Linked DNA regions of Phreatobacter oligotrophus. Each later gene encodes a partner of the first gene's protein in a complex. Links are inferred from orthologs where the notes say so. Each region holds a gene or a part of one and is shown in the gene's direction. Other genes may lie near its edges.

Region 1 (3,979 bases):
GCACGCCGGTGGTGGTCATCCCGGGCTGAGCCCTTTCGATACGGAGCCGAGGGGGCGGTTCGCCCTGGCGCATAGCCCCCTCCTCCTGTGACGGCTTGCCAATCGGGTCGTCACACCGCTACAAACCATACCGCAAGGTTCGCGGGCCCCGAAGGTGGCGAGTCGCGTCGACCGCCAAAGCGCGCGGTCCGGCATCACGACTTCCCCGCCCGACACGCGCCCCGTCACGGCTCCCGTTCCGGACCAGGACACCTTGCGCCGACGCCGCATTCCCTTTGCGGCGCCTCTCGTTCACGGGTGTACGGCATGCCGGCATCGACGGTTTCAATCGGGTCTGGACGATCGGATGGCGCAGCCATCGTCGCTCGCCGCCCCGCCGTCGGCCTTCCGTCCGGCCCTGCACCCTCCCCTTCCACCGCATTGACGGCCGTGCGCCGGCGCCTCGTCGGCGCCGCCCCGGCTCTTTCAGCCGAGCGGGGCCCAGTCGGGCCGGCGCGAGCGGCCGTCCCAACGTACAAGAGCTCATCCGATGGCCAACAAGATGCTCATCGATGCCGCCCACCCGGAAGAAACCCGGGTCGTGGTGGTCCGCGGTAATCGTGTCGAAGAATTCGATTTCGAAAGCCAATCCCGCAAGCAGCTACGCGGCAACATCTATCTGGCGAAGGTGACGCGGGTCGAACCCTCGCTGCAGGCCGCCTTCATCGAGTACGGCGGCAACCGCCACGGCTTCCTCGCCTTCTCGGAAATCCACCCCGACTACTACCAGATCCCGGTCGCCGACCGCGAGGCGCTGCTCGCCGAAGAGGCGCGCCAGCACCGCGACGAGGATGACGAGGAGAATGGCCGCGGCCGTCGCTCCGATCGCGGCAAGAGCGGCAATGGGCGCCGTCGCCGTCGCGGCGAGCGCCGTCCGCGCAACGAGGCCGCGGAGGCCCGTACCTCCGAGGCGGTGAGCGGCGAGGCCGAACTCGAGACCGAGACCAACGCCGAGGCCGGCGAGGCCTCCGAGACCCACGAGACCGCTGCGGCCGATGCCGCCGAGGTGGTGACCGACGCCACTCCCGTGACCGCCGAGGCGAGCGACGCTGCCGACGCGCCGGCCACGAGCGACGAGGCGTCCGAGGCCCGTGAGGCGGGTGATGACGAGCACGACGACGAGGACGACGAGGACGAGGGCGAGAACGGCACCGCCGAGGAGGACCAGGTCGAGTCCGTCGGCGCCGGCGACGCCTATGAGGACATGCCGGACCGGTCGTTCCGTCCGCGCAAGCAGTACAAGATCCAGGAGGTCATCAAGCGCCGCCAGGTCATGCTGGTGCAGGTCGTGAAGGAGGAGCGCGGCAACAAGGGCGCGGCGCTCACCACCTACCTGTCGCTCGCCGGCCGCTATTCGGTGCTGATGCCCAACACCGCCCGTGGCGGCGGCATCTCCCGCAAGATCACCAACACCGCCGACCGCAAGAAGCTCAAGGAAATCGCCAGCGAGCTGGACGTTCCGGAGGGCATGGGCGTCATCCTGCGCACGGCGGGCGCCAACCGCACCAAGACCGAGGTGCGGCGCGACTTCGAATATCTCCTGCGCATGTGGGAGACGGTGCGCGAGACGACGCTCCAGTCGCACGCGCCGACGCTGGTCTATGAAGAGGGCTCGCTGATCAAGCGCTCGATCCGCGACCTCTACAACAAGGACATCGAAGAGGTCCTGGTCGCCGGCGAAGAGGGCTACAAGGAAGCCAAGGACTTCATGCGCATGCTCATGCCGAGCCATGCGAAGAACGTCCGGCCCTATCGCGAGCCCCAGCCGATCTTCGCCCGCAGCGGCGTGGAAGCGCAGCTCGACGCCATGTTCTCGAACACGGTGCAGCTGAAGTCCGGCGGCTACATCGTCATCAACCCGACCGAGGCGCTGGTCGCCATCGACGTCAACTCGGGTCGCTCGACGCGCGAGCACAATATCGAGGACACGGCGCTGCGCACCAATCTGGAGGCCGCCGACGAGGTGGCGCGCCAGCTGCGCCTGCGTGACCTTGCGGGCCTCATCGTCGTCGACTTCATCGACATGGACGAGGGCCGCAACAACCGCGCCGTCGAGAAGCGCATGAAGGATGCGCTGAAGAACGACCGGGCGCGCATCCAGGTCGGCCGCATCTCGCATTTCGGCCTGCTCGAGATGAGCCGCCAGCGCATCCGCACCGGCGTGCTGGAGAGCTCGACCGAGACCTGCCCGACCTGCGCCGGCCTCGGCCATGTGCGCTCCGTCTCCTCCGTCGCGCTGCACCTCCTGCGCTCGGTCGAGGAGCAGCTGCTCCGGGCGGCGACCCACGATGTCATCGTGCGCACGCGCACGGCCGTGGCGCTCTACGTGCTCAACAACAAGCGCGCCCACCTGCATGAGCTGGAGACGCGCTTCCGCGTCAGCATCGATATCACTGCCGACGAGACCATCACCGGCACGCACATGTTCGCCATCGAGAAGGGCGCGCAGGTGCACACCCCGGAGACGGCCTACAAGCCGCCGGCCGCCCTGCCCGTTCCCGTGGAGCCCGAGGATCTCGTCGAGGACGAGGTCATCGAGGAGGCCGAGGAGGACGAGGGCGGCAGCCGCGAGGCCGAGGGTGGCGAGCGCTCCCGCGAGCGCGGCGAACGCAGCGAGCGTGGCGAGAGCGATGAGGCCGGCGAGCGCCGCCGCCGTCGCCGCCGTCGTCGCCGCCGCGGTCGCAACGGCGAGCGCGAGGAGGGCCTGGAGGCCGGCAACGGTTCCGACGAGGACAACGCCGAGGGCGAGGATGGCTCCGGCGAGGACTCGGGCGACGAGGCCGAGGAGGCCGAGGCCGGTGCCCGCGAGGGCGAGGCGTCCGACGAGGAAGGCGCCGAGAGCGAGCGTCGCCGCCGCCGTCGCGGTCGCCGTGGCGGTCGCCGCGGTCGTCGCGAGGACGAAGAGGGTTCGGCCGAGGCGGCGTCCGGCGAGGGCGATGCCGATGGCGCGGCCGATGCGCCCGCCGGCGAGGATCCCTTCCCCGTCGCCGAGGACAGCGATGCGGCGCCTGCGCCGCGCCATGCCGGTCGCCGTGGACGCGGCCCCCGCGCCGTGGCGATCACCGAGGATGGCGCCGAAGCCCCCGCCCCGGCTGCTGCCGAGGCGCCCGCAGCCGAGGAGGTGCCCCGTCGTCGCCGCACGCCGCCGGCCGAGCCGATCGATACGGTCGTCGCGGCTCCGCAGATCGCACCTGCACCGGTGGCGGCAGCCCCCGCCGCGCCGGAGCCGGCTCCCGAGCCGGTGAAGCGTCGCCGCACGCCGGATCCGGAACCGGTGGAGGTCGTGCAGACGACCGATGCCACCGCCCCGCGCCGCGCCGGCTGGTGGAATCGCAAGGGCGCCTGACGCACCTTCGCCATCGACGGATCAGGATCAGAACGGCCGGGGCGACCCGGCCGTTTTCCGTTTCGGGACCGATTCGATCCGTTCGCTCACCGGCGCGATTCGACCCGGAGACGGCAAAGGGGCGGAAACGCTGGGGAAGGATCGCGCCGGCGCTTCGGCGGACCCGTCCCTTGTCCCGTCACGAGGCGACGGCGTTGTCACGATTCTGCCACATGGCCCCGCGCCGGCCTGGGGACGGCGGGCCGAGTTGTCCCTTGATTTCGCGGGAATCGCCGGTCGCCCGAGACCCGCTCCAGAATCCCCTTGCCGAATCTCCTCGGGATTCCCGACACTTGGGTCGGCGCAAGAGGCCATTCCCTGGAAAATTTGGCGGCACCCACCATATTTAGGGTCTCGTTTACTCGGGCCCACTATATCTTGACGTCATCAGTGCCTGCCGCATAGGTTCGCCTTCGGTTCGGCGGTTCGTTTCAAGTCCCTGCCGGACCTTCCCCAGACGGCTTTTGAAGGTGGCCGACGCAGTTCTGCGTTGGTGCCGGAGACGTGTCTCTGCTCCCTCGGGAGAGCCCGCCACGGCGGTGCTCCCGGGTCCGT
Region 2 (3,477 bases), on another replicon or contig:
TCCGGCGGCACCTCGCCCCGGTCATCCGACCGCGCTGGACGACATCCCGGCCCGGCCGTCTTCAGTCCCCTCATTCAAAAGGATCTGCCGATGTCGATCTCCGACGCCCGCAAGGCCGAGCTCATCAAGGAATATGCCACCAAGGCCGGCGACACCGGTTCGCCCGAGGTCCAGGTGGCCATCCTCACCGAGCGCATCACCAACCTGACCGAGCACTTCAAGAGCCACGCCAAGGACAACCATTCCCGCCGCGGCCTCCTGAAGATGGTTTCCGCCCGCCGCTCGCTGCTCGACTACGTCAAGCGCAAGGACGAGGCCCGCTACAAGACGCTGATCGAGCGTCTCGGCATCCGCCGCTGACCCTTCGGACCGGCCCCGGCGAGTGATCGCGCGGGGCCGAGCCGCATTCCGGGTGCCGATCACGGCATCCGCAAAAGGCCGGGCGCGGTCCGCGCGCCGGCCACGCCACAAAGGCACGACACTGGACAACCCGACCGCCATGGCAGGATCGCAAGGGGCTCGGGGCCGATAAGGCCCGGACCGAGCCTCTCGCCGTCTTGCGCATGGCTGTCCGTCGTCCGATCCGTCCGAGAAAGGAAAAGACAATGTTCGACATTCATCGCGAGGAACTGACCTGGGGTGGCCGCAAGCTGGTCCTCGAGACGGGCAAGGTTGCCCGCCAGGCCCATGGCGCCGTCATCGCCACCTATGGCGAGACCACCGTCATCGCCACCGTCGTCTCCAACTACGAGCCGAAGGCCGGCATCGACTTCTTCCCCCTGACCGTGAACTACCAGGAGAAGTTCTTCGCCGCGGGCCGCATCCCCGGTGGCTACTTCAAGCGCGAGGGCCAGCCGACCGAGCGCGAGACGCTGATCTCCCGCCTCATCGACCGCCCGATCCGCCCGCTCTTCGTCGAGGGCTACAAGAACGAGACGCAGGTCATCGTCACCACGCTCTCGCATGACCTCGAGAACGATCCGGACGTGGTGGCCATGGTCGCCGCCTCGGCTGCCCTGACCCTCTCCGGCGTTCCCTTCATGGGCCCGGTGGGCGCCGCCCGCGTCGGCTACATCGACGGCGAGTACGTCCTGAACCCCTATGTCGACGACATGAAAGAGTCGAAGCTCGACCTCGTCGTTGCCGGCACCGCCGACGCCGTGCTGATGGTGGAGTCCGAGGCGCAGGAGCTGTCCGAGGAGGTCATGCTCGGCGCCGTCATGTTCGGCCACAAGTACTTCCAGCCGGTCATCAACGCGATCATCTCGCTCGCCGAGAAGGCCGCCAAGGAGCCCCGCGACTTCACCCCGCCGGACCATTCGGCGCTGGAGACGCAGATGCTGGCCCTGGTCGAGAAGGACCTGCGCGCCGCCTATTCGATCCGCGAGAAGACCGCCCGCTACGCCGCCGTCGGCGAGGTGAAGAAGAAGGCCATCGAGGCTTTCGCCGGCGAGGGCGAGGGCAAGTTCGACAAGCAGGTCGTGGCCGGCGTCTTCAAGGAGCTGGAGGCCAAGGTCGTCCGCTGGAACATCCTCGACACCGGCAGCCGCATCGACGGCCGTGACCTCGTCACGGTCCGCCCGATCGTCTCGGAGGCCGGCGTCCTGCCGCGCACCCACGGTTCGGCGCTGTTTACGCGCGGCGAGACCCAGGCGCTGGTCGTCACCACGCTCGGCACCGCTGAGGACGAGCAGTTCATCGACTCGCTGACCGGCACCTACAAGGAGAACTTCCTCCTTCACTACAACTTCCCGCCCTTCTCGGTGGGCGAGGCCGGCCGCATGGGCCGTCCCGGACGCCGCGAGATCGGCCACGGCAAGCTCGCCTGGCGCGCCATCCACCCGATGCTGCCCGCCAACCACGAGTTCCCCTACACGATCCGCGTCGTGTCGGAGATCACCGAGTCCAACGGTTCCTCGTCCATGGCCACCGTCTGCGGCGCCTCGCTGGCGCTGATGGACGCCGGCGTGCCGCTGAAGCGTCCGGTGGCGGGCATCGCCATGGGCCTCATCCTCGAGGGTGAGCGCTATGCGGTCCTGTCCGACATCCTCGGCGACGAGGACCATCTCGGCGACATGGACTTCAAGGTGGCCGGCACCGCCGAGGGCATCACCTCGCTGCAGATGGACATCAAGATCGCCGGCATCACCGAGGAGATCATGAAGGTCGCCCTCGGCCAGGCCAAGGGCGGTCGCGAGCACATCCTCGGCGAGATGGCCAAGGCCCTCACCGCGGCCCGCGCCGAGCTCGGCGAGCACGCGCCGCGCATCGAGAGCTTCAAGATCCCGACCGACAAGATCCGCGAAGTCATCGGCACCGGCGGCAAGGTGATCCGCGAGATCGTCGAGAAGACCGGCGCCAAGGTGAACATCGAGGACGACGGCACCGTGAAGGTGGCCTCGGCCAACGGCGAGTCCATCCGCGCCGCCGTCAACTGGATCAAGTCGATCACCCAGGAGCCGGAGCTCGGCATGATCTACGACGGCACCGTCGTGAAGGTCGTGGACTTCGGCGCCTTCGTGAACTTCTTCGGTTCGCGCGACGGCCTCGTCCACATCTCCCAGCTCGCCAACCAGCGCGTCGGCAAGGTGACCGATGTGGTCAAGGAGGGCGACAAGGTGAAGGTGAAGCTGCTCGGCTTCGACGATCGCGGCAAGACCCGCCTGTCCATGAAGGTCGTCGACCAGGCGACCGGCGAGGACCTCGAGAAGAAGCAGAAGGAAGCCGCCGCCGAAGAGGGCGACGCCGCGGAGTGATCCGCCGGCGGCCTTCCCGCAAGGCTCCAGACATCAGAAGGGCGGCCCTCGGGCCGCCCTTCTTGCGTTCGGGGAATAGCGACCTCAGTCCGCGGCGAAGCAGTAGAAGCGGCCGCCGCCGCCGGTGGCGCGCAGCGAGGGCATGTCGCAGCCGCGCGAGGGGTGCGAGGCGTTCCAGGACAGCGCCGGCGGCTCGGTGTTGAGGCCCATGCGGTCGTGGTGGCCGACCATGGCCGAGCCCTCGCCGTTCTTCGTCCAGTTGCCGCAGGTGCGGTCGGCATCGCCCGAGAAGGCCGTGCCGTCGGTCTGGGTGCCGGTGAGGATGTCGTGTTCGTTCGGCGTGTCGCCGCGGCCATTGACCATGGCGCCGCTCTCGGTGAGGGCGGTCTGCTTGGTCAGGTTGTTGGTGCCATGCAGCTCGGCGACATTCGCCGCGATCACGACGCCGCGGGCATTGGCCCAGGGGCCGCGGCCGATGCGGTCGCGGGCATTCACCGCGCCGGCCCCTTGCGTCGACAGATAGGCCCGCCAGGTCCGGTTGCCGGCGCCCACGGCGGCGGCCAGCGCCTGGCAATGGCGGTCGGCGCCGGCGAGGCCGCCGAGATTGCCGCCATCGAGCGGCGCCGAGGTGATGAAGAAGCCGAGCGGCCCCTGCTGCGCCATCGCCGCTCCGGCGGTGAGCACGGAGGCGCAGGCGCCCGCGAGCGCAAGTTTCAGGATC
Region 3 (3,532 bases), on another replicon or contig:
CGCTCGACACTCGCGAGACGGTCGGCGAGGGCCTCTCGCTCTGCGTTCAGCACCCGCACCTGATCGGCGAGGCGGCGCGTCTCATAGAGCAGCAGCGTATCGGGGGAGGCCGGACGCGGCGGTTCGGCGCGGGCAAGTTGCACCGGCGGCGGGGTGGGGGCGAGGAGCTTGGCGATGCGCTGGCTGCCGGTCTCGGTGCGGGCGCCGAGCACGGCCGCGCCGACGAGAAACATGGCGACGCCAGCCCAGACCATCAGCGAGGACAGGCCACGCCGCGGCGCCTCGTCGGTCAGACCGTCGAGTTTGACCGGCGTCGGCGGTGGGTCCGTGTCGCGCTTGGCCTGCAGCATGGCCCCTCAGCTTTCGCTGATTCGACCGTGCCCCGTCCATCGAAACGGCAGCCTAGCCGCCGGCGCGACGCGAAATTTTCGAGTGTTTCGAGACGTTTCGGCTCAGCCGCGGCCACGATAGGGCGCAACGCCCTGGTCGGGGATCCACACGCCGGCCGGCGGCGTTCCCGTCTGCCAGAACACGTCGATGGGAATGCCGCCACGCGGGTACCAGTAGCCGCCGATCCGCAGCCAGCGCGGCCCGAGCAGGTCGCGCAGGCGCTTGCCGATGGCCACCGTGCAGTCCTCGTGGAACGCGCCGTGGTTGCGGAACGAGGTCAGGTAGAGCTTCAGCGACTTCGACTCGACCAGCCACTGGTCCGGCACATAGTCGATGACGAGATGCGCGAAGTCCGGCTGCCCCGTCACCGGACAGAGCGAGGTGAATTCCGGCGCGACGAAACGCGCGACATAGTCGGTGTCGGGATGGGGGTTCGGCACGCGGTCGAGCTCGGCCGCCTCGGGCGAGGCGGGGATGTCGACGGTCTTGCCCAGTTTCAGGTCGGTCATCGTGTCAGGTCCCGTGAGGGGCGCGTGATAGCAGATCGCCCCGCGCCGAGGGAAATGGCTGGTGAGGTGGTGCGACAGCTACGCCGCCGACGGCCGGGCCGATCAGCCCAGCCATGCCGCAGGCCCCGGCTTGAACCGCCCGTGCCATGCTGTAGAAGGCCCTGACTTCCCCCGCCGCCAGGACAGAGGCCGCCATGACCGCCATCGTCGACATCATCGCCCGCGAAATCCTCGACAGCCGCGGCAATCCGACGGTGGAGGTCGATGTGCTGCTGGAGGACGGCTCGCGTGGCCGCGCCGCCGTGCCCTCGGGCGCCTCGACCGGCGCCCATGAGGCGGTTGAGCTGCGCGACGGCGACAAGAAGCGCTATCTCGGCAAGGGCGTCGGCAAGGCCGTCGACGCCGTCAACGGCGAGATCTTCGACGCCCTGTCCGGCCTCGACGCCACCAACCAGGTGCAGATCGACACGGCGATGATCGCCCTCGACGGCACCGAGAACAAGGCGCGCCTCGGCGCCAACGCCATCCTCGGCGTGTCGCTCGCCACCGCCCGCGCCGCCTCGATCTCGCGGGAGCTGCCGCTCTATCGCTATGTCGGCGGCGTCTTCGCCCATGTCCTGCCCGTGCCGATGATGAACATCGTCAATGGCGGCGCCCATGCCGACAATCCCATCGACTTCCAGGAGTTCATGGTCATGCCGGCGGGGGCCAAGACCTTCGCCGAAGCTGTGCGCATGGGCTCGGAGGTCTTCCACACCCTGAAGGCCGCCCTGAAGGCCGACGGCCACAACACCAATGTCGGTGACGAGGGCGGCTTCGCCCCGAACCTCAAGTCGGCGCAAGCCGCGCTCGACTTCGTCATGACCGCCATCGACAAGGCCGGCTACAAGGCCGGCGAGGACATCGTGCTGGCGCTCGACTGCGCCGCCACCGAGTTCTTCAAGGACGGCGCCTATGTCTACGAGGGCGAGCGCAAGACCCGCGACCCCAAGGCCCAGGCCAAGTACCTCGCCAAGCTGGTCGGCGACTATCCGATCGTCTCGATCGAGGACGGCATGTCGGAGGACGACCTCGAGGGCTGGAAGATCCTCACCGACCTCATCGGCAAGAAGTGCCAGCTCGTCGGCGACGACCTCTTCGTGACCAACACCAAGCGCCTGTCCATGGGCATCGAGACCGGCCTCGGCAACTCGATCCTCGTCAAGGTGAACCAGATCGGCACGCTGACCGAGACCCTCGCGGCCGTCTCCATGGCGCACAATGCCGGCTACACCGCCGTCATGTCGCATCGCTCCGGCGAGACCGAGGACTCGACGATCGCCGATCTCGCGGTCGCCACCAATTGCGGGCAGATCAAGACCGGCTCGCTCGCCCGCTCCGACCGCACCGCCAAGTACAACCAGCTGATCCGCATCGAGGAAGAGCTGGGTCCGCAGGCCCATTATGCCGGCCGCCGGGCGCTGAAGATCCGCGCCTGAGCTTTTGCTCGGCTCTGAAGATCGGAACGGCGGGCCAAAAGCCCGCCGTTTCCGTTTCGGGGCCGGGGAGGGGCCTGTCAGGTGCGCCGCTCGCCCGGCGCATCGCCGGAACTGCCCTTGCCGCCGGTGGCCGGCGGAGCGGCCTCGGCAGGAGCGCGTCCCGGCGCCGTCGAGCGGCCGGCGCCCCCGGACTGGCCGGGGGTGAGCGAGCGTCCGGTATTGCCGGCATCGGGCGAGGCTCCGCCATCGGCCGGGGTGAAGCGGCCGAAGGTGTTGAGCATGGCCTGGAAGGTCGAGACGGTTTCCGCGACATAGGCGACCGAGACGCCGCCATCGAGGTCGACGTCCCATTCGAGGACGAGATCACCGTCGCGATCGAGATAGGCCTTGGCGAAGCGCTTCTCGTAGTTCCAGGCGTTGACGAAGGCGAGGGTGAAGCGCTCGTTGCGGCGGAACAGCGTCCGGTACTGGATCGACTGGCAGCCGCCGTCGTTGCACGAATAGAAATGCACCGACGTCCGCAGCCCGCTGATCTCGGTGGTCAGCCGCGTGCGGTTGTTGTCGGTGGTGATCTCGGCGGGGTTGCCGCGCTCCCGCAACACCGCCGCCATCTGGCGCGGCGAGATGCGCCCGATCGTCAGTGTCTCCTGCTCGCGCGGGTTCCGCTTCTGGGCCTGCGCTTCGCCCAGCGGCAGCGCGGCAAGGAGGGCGCAGAACGCGATGACGGTGGAACGGACAGGCATCGGTCTCTCCTCGTGACATGGCGTCTGGGTTCGCGAACGCCAGCCTCCGCACCCGCTATTGCAGAACGTCCCCTCGCTGGCACCCGCCATATTGCGTAAGCACGTCGCAGGCGTGAAGGCCATGCCCGCGACAACGAAGGAAGGCGCGCCGGGATCCGCCACCCTCCCACATGGATGCCCTGCGGGATGCGCCATTGTGCAGGTGCGAGAAGCCCGCGAGGGTCGGGGCGATGCCGTCCTTCCTGTCGAGCCTTCCGCCGCGCACCCTCGCCCTCGCTGCCATGGCGCTGGCGGTCACCATCTATGGCGGCCAGTTCGTCTCGGTGCGCTGGGGGCTGCAGCAGGGACTGTCGGCCTATGACATGGCGGCGCTGCGCTTCATCTTCGCCGGAGCGGTGATGCTGCCGTTCTT

The links. The genes of interacting proteins can lie anywhere in the genome.
Region 2: the proteins of C8P69_RS01505 (region 1) and pnp are in contact, whole or in part, in a cryo-EM structure (PDB 9QH0), measured with the Escherichia coli proteins. The link is inferred for Phreatobacter oligotrophus from one-to-one orthologs.
Region 3: the proteins of C8P69_RS01505 (region 1) and eno are in contact, whole or in part, in a solved structure (PDB 2FYM), measured with the Escherichia coli proteins. The link is inferred for Phreatobacter oligotrophus from one-to-one orthologs.

The regions. Positions count from the first base shown.
Region 1 is NZ_PZZL01000001.1:305,344-309,322, reverse strand. The notes cover bases 171-3,585. They hold C8P69_RS01505 (Rne/Rng family ribonuclease), read left to right. Parts: upstream 171-529; coding sequence 530-3,385; downstream 3,386-3,585. Outside these bases: C8P69_RS01510 (L,D-transpeptidase), read left to right, coding at 1-29. UniProt on the Escherichia coli protein: Endoribonuclease that plays a central role in RNA processing and decay. Required for the maturation of 5S and 16S rRNAs and the majority of tRNAs. Also involved in the degradation of most mRNAs.
Region 2 is NZ_PZZL01000003.1:37,559-41,035, reverse strand. What follows is about bases 268-3,180. They hold pnp (polyribonucleotide nucleotidyltransferase), read left to right. Parts: upstream 268-605; coding sequence 606-2,756; downstream 2,757-3,180. Other genes in these bases: C8P69_RS07335 (hypothetical protein), read right to left, coding at 2,841-3,180; rpsO (30S ribosomal protein S15), read left to right, coding at 268-360. Outside these bases: more of rpsO, read left to right, coding at 91-267; more of C8P69_RS07335, read right to left, coding at 3,181-3,477. UniProt on the Escherichia coli protein: Involved in mRNA degradation. Catalyzes the phosphorolysis of single-stranded polyribonucleotides processively in the 3'- to 5'-direction. Also involved, along with RNase II, in tRNA processing.
Region 3 is NZ_PZZL01000004.1:75,107-78,638, forward strand. Bases 268-3,235 are described here. They hold eno (phosphopyruvate hydratase), read left to right. Parts: upstream 268-1,093; coding sequence 1,094-2,377; downstream 2,378-3,235. Other genes in these bases: C8P69_RS10140 (hypothetical protein), read right to left, coding at 268-350; queF (preQ(1) synthase), read right to left, coding at 453-899; C8P69_RS10155 (YbjN domain-containing protein), read right to left, coding at 2,455-3,120. Also shown: more of C8P69_RS10140, read right to left, coding at 1-267; C8P69_RS10160 (DMT family transporter), read left to right, coding at 3,351-3,532. UniProt on the Escherichia coli protein: Catalyzes the reversible conversion of 2-phosphoglycerate (2-PG) into phosphoenolpyruvate (PEP). It is essential for the degradation of carbohydrates via glycolysis.